DNA from 3 places in the Allobosea rubneri genome. Region 3 is predicted to be linked to each of the others. Evidence: predicted binding sites of a transcription regulator. Region 3 holds the regulator's gene; each other region holds the start of a gene.
What was found. Region 3 encodes HrcA, which represses chaperone genes, less so after heat shock. Its sites were predicted from a motif close to GTTAGCACTCNCNNNNNGNGAGTGCTAAC; they were not measured.

Region 1 (2,264 bases), on a different contig from region 3:
ATGATCGTGGTGTTCTCCTTCTCGATGCGCACCTTCTTGGCGCGGCCGAGCATGTTGAGCGTCACGGTCTCGAGCTTGATGCCGAGGTCTTCCGAGATCATCTGGCCGGCGGTCAGGATCGAGATGTCCTCGAGCATGGCCTTGCGGCGATCACCGAAGCCCGGAGCCTTGACGGCCGCGACCTTCAGGCCGCCACGGAGCTTGTTGACGACGAGCGTGGCCAGGGCCTCGCCCTCGACGTCCTCGGCGATGATCAGGAGCGGCTTGCCGGTCTGAACGACGGCCTCGAGGATCGGCAGCATCGCCTGGAGCGACGACAGCTTCTTCTCGAAGACGAGGATGTAGGGGTCCTCGAGCTCGGCGACCATCTTCTCGGCATTGGTGATGAAGTAGGGCGAGAGATAGCCACGGTCGAACTGCATGCCCTCGACGACGTCGAGCTCGGTCTCGGCGGTCTTGGCTTCCTCGACGGTGATGACACCCTCGTTGCCGACCTTCTGCATGGCGGTCGAGATCATCTTGCCGACCGACTCGTCGCCGTTCGCCGAGATGGTGCCGACCTGCGCGACTTCCGCGTTCGAGGTGACCTTCTTCGAGTTCTTCTTCAGGTCCGAAACGATCGCCTCGACGGCGAGGTCGATGCCGCGCTTCAGGTCCATCGGGTTCATGCCGGCGGCAACCGCCTTGGTGCCCTCGCGGACGATGGCGGCGGCCAGAACGGTCGCGGTGGTGGTGCCGTCACCGGCGGCGTCGTTCTGCTTCGAGGCCACTTCGCGCACCATCTGGGCGCCCATGTTCTCGAACTTGTCGGAAAGCTCGACTTCCTTGGCGACGGTGACGCCGTCCTTGGTGATGCGCGGGGCGCCGAACGACTTCTCGATCACGACGTTGCGGCCCTTCGGGCCGAGCGTCACCTTGACGGCGTTGGCGAGGATTTCGACGCCGCGCAGCATGCGGTCGCGGGCATCGGTGGAGAACTTGACGTCTTTGGCAGCCATTTGACTACTCCGGATTGAGGATTTGAAGGGTCGTCAGGCCGATCAGCCGATGACGCCCATAATGTCGGATTCCTTCATGATCAGGAGATCCTGGCCGTCGATCTTGACCTCGGTGCCGCTCCACTTGCCGAAGAGGACGCGATCGCCCTTCTTGACATCGAGCGCAACCAGCTTGCCGGCGTCGTCGCGGGCGCCAGGGCCCACGGACACGACCTCGCCCTCCTGGGGCTTTTCCTTGGCGGTGTCGGGGATGATGATGCCGCCCTTGGTCTTCTCTTCGCTATCAAGGCGACGGACCACAACGCGGTCATGCAGCGGACGGAACTTCATGGTTCTGTCTTCCTCTCGGTCAAATTCTGGGCGGGCTCTGGCGCTAGGCTGGCCCGTTATGGGTGCCTGTTAGCAGTCTCCTAACGTGAGTGCTAACGGGCAGGGCGGAGATAGGGGCGCCCCTTTCCCGAGTCAAGGAAGCCTCCGCGCAAAAGGTGAATGCGTGACTCATCCCTGCCGGCCCGTGCGCTCGTGCCGCATGCCGGAGCGGCAGGCCGGGCATGGAAAACGTGATCGTTTCTAGGAGTTTAGAGTTGCCGTTCCCTCGAAAATCCGGTTCCCACTTTTCCGCGCAATGAACTATCCTGCCGTGATGACCACGCCCACGCCCGACCCGCGCCTCGACGAGATCGCCCGCTCCTGTGTCGCCCTGCATGTGCGGATGACGGCGCGTGCCGTGACCCGGGCCTATGACGAGGCGATGCGGCCGAGCGGGCTCAAGATCACCCAGTTCGTGCTGCTCTCGGCGCTCTCGACCGGGGCTTGGCGCTCGGTCACGGAGCTGGCCGACCGCTTCGCCCTGGAGCGCACGTCCTTGACCCGGAACCTGCAATTGCTGGCGGCCGAGCAATTGATCGAACCCGTCGATTGCAAGGGCAGGGCGCTGGTCTATGCGGTCACCGACAAGGGCCGCGCCGCCATCGAGGCGGCGATCCCCTATTGGCGCGCGGCGCAGGACCGGATCGAAGGCGGGCTCGGCCGCGAACGCTGGGGCGAGACCCGCGATGCCCTGAAGGCGGTCCGGCGCGCCGCCCGGCAGACGACCTGAGCGACAAAGACCGGCTGGAGGCCGCGCGCGCTCGCAGCAGCGCTTGACCGCGCCGCGCCTTCCTTTTTATCGTGTATCTACACGAAATGGATCGAGGCCTTGCCCATGTCCCGCAGCGTCGGTGTCGTCAGCCGTGATGTCCTGCTCGCGGAGGACGGTGCTTCCTT
Region 2 (2,264 bases), on a different contig from region 3:
GGCGCTCCTGGAGCTTCTCGCGGTCGTAGTCTGAGGAGGTCTCCTCGATCTGCGCCTTGATCTGGGCGATGCGGGCGTCGATCTCGGCCTTCGTGCCAGCGCCATCGACGATGGTCGTGTTTTCCTTCTCGATCCGCACCTTCTTGGCCCGGCCGAGCATGTCGAGCGTCACGGTCTCCAGCTTGATGCCGAGATCCTCGCTGATCGCGGTGCCGCCGGTCAGGATCGCGATGTCCTCCAGCATGGCCTTGCGACGATCACCGAAGCCCGGAGCCTTGACGGCCGCGATCTTCAGGCCGCCGCGGAGCTTGTTGACGACGAGCGTGGCGAGAGCCTCGCCCTCGACATCCTCCGCCACGATCAGCAGCGGCTTGCCGGTCTGCACGACGGCTTCCAGCAGCGGCAGCATCGCCTGGAGGCCTGAGAGCTTCTTCTCATGGATCAGGATGTAGGGGTCTTCAAGCTCCGCGACCATTTTCTCGGTGTTGGTCACGAAATAGGGCGAGAGATAGCCGCGATCGAACTGCATGCCTTCGACAACGTCGAGCTCGGTCTCGGCGGTCTTGGCTTCCTCGACGGTGATGACGCCCTCGTTGCCGACCTTCTTCATCGCCTCGGCGATCATCGCGCCGATCGTGCGGTCGCCATTGGCGGAGATGGTGCCGACCTGCGTGACCTCCTCCGAACCGGTGATGGTCTTGGAATGCTCGCCGAGCGACTTCGTCACCGCCTCGACAGCGAGATCGATGCCGCGCTTGAGATCCATTGGATTGATGCCGGCAGCTACCGCCTTGGCGCCTTCGCGGACGATCGCCTGGGCGAGCACGGTAGCAGTCGTCGTGCCGTCACCGGCCGCGTCGTTCTGCTTCGACGCCACCTCGCGGACCATCTGGGCGCCCATGTTCTCGAACTTGTCGGAAAGCTCGATCTCCTTGGCGACGGTGACGCCGTCCTTGGTGATGCGCGGAGCGCCGAACGACTTCTCGATCACGACATTGCGGCCCTTGGGCCCCAGCGTGACCTTCACGGCATTCGCCAGCGTGTCGACGCCGCGCAGCATCCGCTCGCGCGCGTCTTGCGAAAACTTAACGTCCTTCGCAGCCATGATTCCTCACTCCTTCAGACTTGAGGTTTCAGGTTGATGAGATGGGATGAAGGCCCCGTCAGGCCGCCTTCTTCAGAGTTGCCGTCGCCTCGACGACGCCCATGATGTCGGACTCCTTCATGATCAGGAGTTCCTCGCCATCGATCTTGACCTCGGTGCCGCTCCATTTGCCGAAGAGCACGCGGTCGCCGACCTTCACGTCGGGCGGCACGAGCTTGCCGGTCTCGTCGCGGGCGCCGGGTCCGATGGCGACGACCTCGCCCTCCTGCGGCTTTTCCTTGGCGGTGTCGGGGATGATGATCCCGCCCTTGGTCTTCTCCTCGGCGTCGATGCGCTTCACGACGACGCGGTCATGCAGTGGCCGAAACTTCATGAGTTCCTCCAATTTCCATGTCGGTCACATGTCAAATCGGGCCGGCCCTGTGCGGGTCTCGCGACGAGGTTCCGCGCGCCCCGAGCCGCCGTGCCCGCGCGATGATCTAGGTTGCCCGATTTTTGCCTTCAAGAGGCTGGCAGCACTTTTTTCGGACGAGTGCTAACAGCCTGAAAAGGCAGCGCAAACGCAACCTTCGGGCTTGCCAGGGCGTTGGAAATCCGCTGCCATCGGCGCAGTGAAACAAGGGAGCTGAAAGGAATGGCTTCGACGGACTTCGCCCGCCAGATCGCCGGCTACGGATTGACCACCGCCGGGATCCTCTACCGCTTGCCCGACCACCCTTCGATCCTGCAGGAATATATCTGGCAGGACTACGATCTCGCCCCGCGCTTTCCCGAGCTCAACAAGTTCCTCGCCTTCTGGCGGGCCAAGCTTGATGGCAAGCTGTTCCGCATTAGCGTCGCTCACAAGGACCTGATCGGCCCGGCCGATCTCAGCGCGGTCAGCGGCGAGTTCCGGCTCCAATGACGTCGATGTTTCGGCGGGCTTTACCCCGCGGGAAAGCCTCCCAAAATCATGTTAGCCGCCGACCGCGACAGCGCGCTCGCTGCGGCGATCAGCCAAACCGGATCCATGTTGCTTCCAGGAGGATATGGCTATGGCAACGTTGGCAATCGCTCCCCGCCGAGGGAGGACTGCATGATGACATCAGACGACTTCGAGAGGCCGGTCGTGATCCTGACCGGGCTTGGGCATCCTGCGGCGATCGCATCCGCCATGGAG
Region 3 (2,264 bases):
CCTTTTCCTCGACGGTCGCGGCACAGAGCACCCTGGTCTCGCCGAAGCTCACCATGCAGGAGCCCTCGGCATAGCGGACCACGCCACGCTCGAGCGTGACCTTGCGCATCTCGTCGGCGGCACGCTTGGAGGGTCTCATCGTCATCGTCCTGCTTTTCTGGGATTGGCGGCTTGTAGGCGTTTCAAGATGGGGCGGCAAGGCGAGGCCGTGCAGATGCCGCTTGATCCGCCGCGCCCGCGAAGGGACAATGGAGCATGTACAACAGGCCCCTTGCCGCCAGATGAGCGCCTATACGCGCCCGGAAACACCGGGCGGCTTGGTCGAGATCGACCAGCGCTCGCGTGAAATCTTCCGCCATATCGTCGATGGCTACCTCGCCACCGGCGAGCCGGTCGGCTCGCGCAACATCGCGCGCCTCCTGCCGATGACGCTGTCGCCGGCGACGGTGCGCAATGTCATGACCGATCTCGAAATGGCCGGACTGATCTACGCCCCCCACACCTCGGCCGGGCGCCTGCCGACCGAGCGGGGCCTGCGCTTCTTCGTCGATGCGATGATGGAGGTCGGCAACCTCACTTCGGAGGAGCGGACCCGCATCGAGGCGCAGATGCGCGCGGCTGCAAGCGGGCGCACCCTCGACGGCACGCTGACCGAGGCTTCCGCCTTGCTGTCAGGTCTTTCGCGCGGAGCGGGCGTCGTCGTCACCACCAAGGCCAATGCCCGGCTGAAGCATATCGAGTTCGTCCGGCTTGATGCCAATCGCGCCCTCGTCGTGCTGGTCGCCGATGATGGCACGGTCGAGAACCGCCTGCTCGCGCTGCCGCCGGGCCTGCCGGCCTCGGCGCTGGTCGAGGCCGGCAATTTCCTAAATGCCCGCATCGCCGGCAAGACGCTGGCGGAGATCCGCCGCGAGATCGACGACAGCCGTGCCGAGATGGAGCGCGAGCTCGACGGGCTGACGGCGCGTCTCGTCGAAAGCGGCATCGCGACTTCGTCCGGTCCCTCCGGCGACCGGCACCTGATCGTCCGCGGCCAGGCCAATCTGCTCGAGGATCTCAAGGCGCAGGAGGATCTCGAGCGCATCCGCCTGCTCTTCGCCGATCTCGAGACGCAGACCGAGCTGATCGACCTTCTGACCCGGGCCGAGGCCGGCGACGGGGTGCGCATCTTCATCGGCTCCGAGAACAAGCTGTTTTCGATGTCGGGTTCTTCGATCGTCGCCGCGCCGTTCCGCGACGGCGAGCAGCGCATCGTCGGCGTGGTCGGCATCATCGGCCCGACGCGCCTTAACTATGCCCGGATCGTGCCGATGGTCGACTATACCGCGCGGGTGGTCGGGCGGCTGCTCGAAGGTGGACGATGAGGCGGACTAGGCGGCTTTTGGCCGGTGTTCTGGCGGGGGCGATGCTGATGACGGGCGCTGGTGCGGCAACTGTGGACCTGCTCTCCGCTGCGTCTTCCGGCAATCTCGCCGAGGTCGGCCGGCTGATCGCGGCCGGGGCCAACCTCGAACAGCGCGACGGGCAGGGCCAGACCCCGCTGCTGCGCGCCGTAGCCGGCAACCATGTCGCGGTCGCCAAGGCGCTGCTCGCGGCCGGTGCGAGCCTGAATGCCCGGGCAGCCAACCAGGACACGCCCTGGCTGCTCGCCGGGGCCGCCGGCCGTAGTGAGATCATCGCTGCCATGCTGCCGCTGAAGCCCGATCTCTCGCTGCGCAACCGCTATGGCGGCGACGCGCTGATCCCGGCCTGCGAGCGCGCCCATGTCGAGACGGTGAAGCTGCTCCTGACCAGCGGCATCGACGTGAACCACGTCAACAATCTCGGCTGGACCTGCCTTCTGGAGATCGTGATCCTCGGCGATGGCGGGCCGCGCCACCAGCAGGTGGCGAAGCTCGTGCTCGATGCCGGCGCCAATCCCAATCTCGCCGACAAGGACGGAGTCACCCCGCTCCAGCATGCCCGCAAGCGTGGCCAGAGCGAGGTCGCGAAGCTGATCGCCGCAAAGGGCGGGCGCTGAGCTTTATTCCATCCAGTCGGTGACGAAGTGCTCGCTGGCGTGGATGTCGATCGATTCCAGCGTGTCCGGTCCGAGGCTGCGAAATTTGTGCGGCACGCCGGCCGGCACCACCAGGATCTCTCCCGGCCCCGCCTCGATCTCCCGTTCGTCGATCGTATAGAGCGCCCGGCCGGCGCGGACGATGAAGGTCTCGGGGTAGGGATGGCTGTGCAGTCGTGGCCCTTTGCCCGGCTCGGCCCGGACG

Region 1: groES (co-chaperone GroES) is a predicted target of HrcA. The motif match lies at 1,397-1,425, and genes of this name have one in related genera.
Region 2: groES (co-chaperone GroES) is a predicted target of HrcA. The motif match lies at 1,617-1,645, and genes of this name have one in related genera.

What each region holds. Positions count from the first base shown of each region.
Region 1 covers NZ_JAWDID010000006.1:85,352-87,615, forward strand. The annotation lists gene groL (chaperonin GroEL) at 1-998, opposite strand, end outside; gene groES (co-chaperone GroES) at 1,041-1,328, opposite strand; gene RKE40_RS06140 (MarR family winged helix-turn-helix transcriptional regulator) at 1,642-2,097, shown strand; gene RKE40_RS06145 (PaaI family thioesterase) at 2,203-2,264, shown strand, end outside.
Region 2 covers NZ_JAWDID010000031.1:14,712-16,975, reverse strand. The annotation lists gene groL (chaperonin GroEL) at 1-1,105, opposite strand, end outside; gene groES (co-chaperone GroES) at 1,164-1,478, opposite strand; gene RKE40_RS18755 (usg protein) at 1,740-2,009, shown strand; gene RKE40_RS18750 (DUF982 domain-containing protein) at 2,058-2,264, shown strand, end outside.
Region 3 covers NZ_JAWDID010000037.1:48,983-51,246, forward strand. The annotation lists gene rph (ribonuclease PH) at 1-139, opposite strand, end outside; gene hrcA (heat-inducible transcriptional repressor HrcA) at 282-1,364, shown strand; gene RKE40_RS20640 (ankyrin repeat domain-containing protein) at 1,412-2,020, shown strand; gene RKE40_RS20645 (cupin domain-containing protein) at 2,024-2,264, opposite strand, start outside.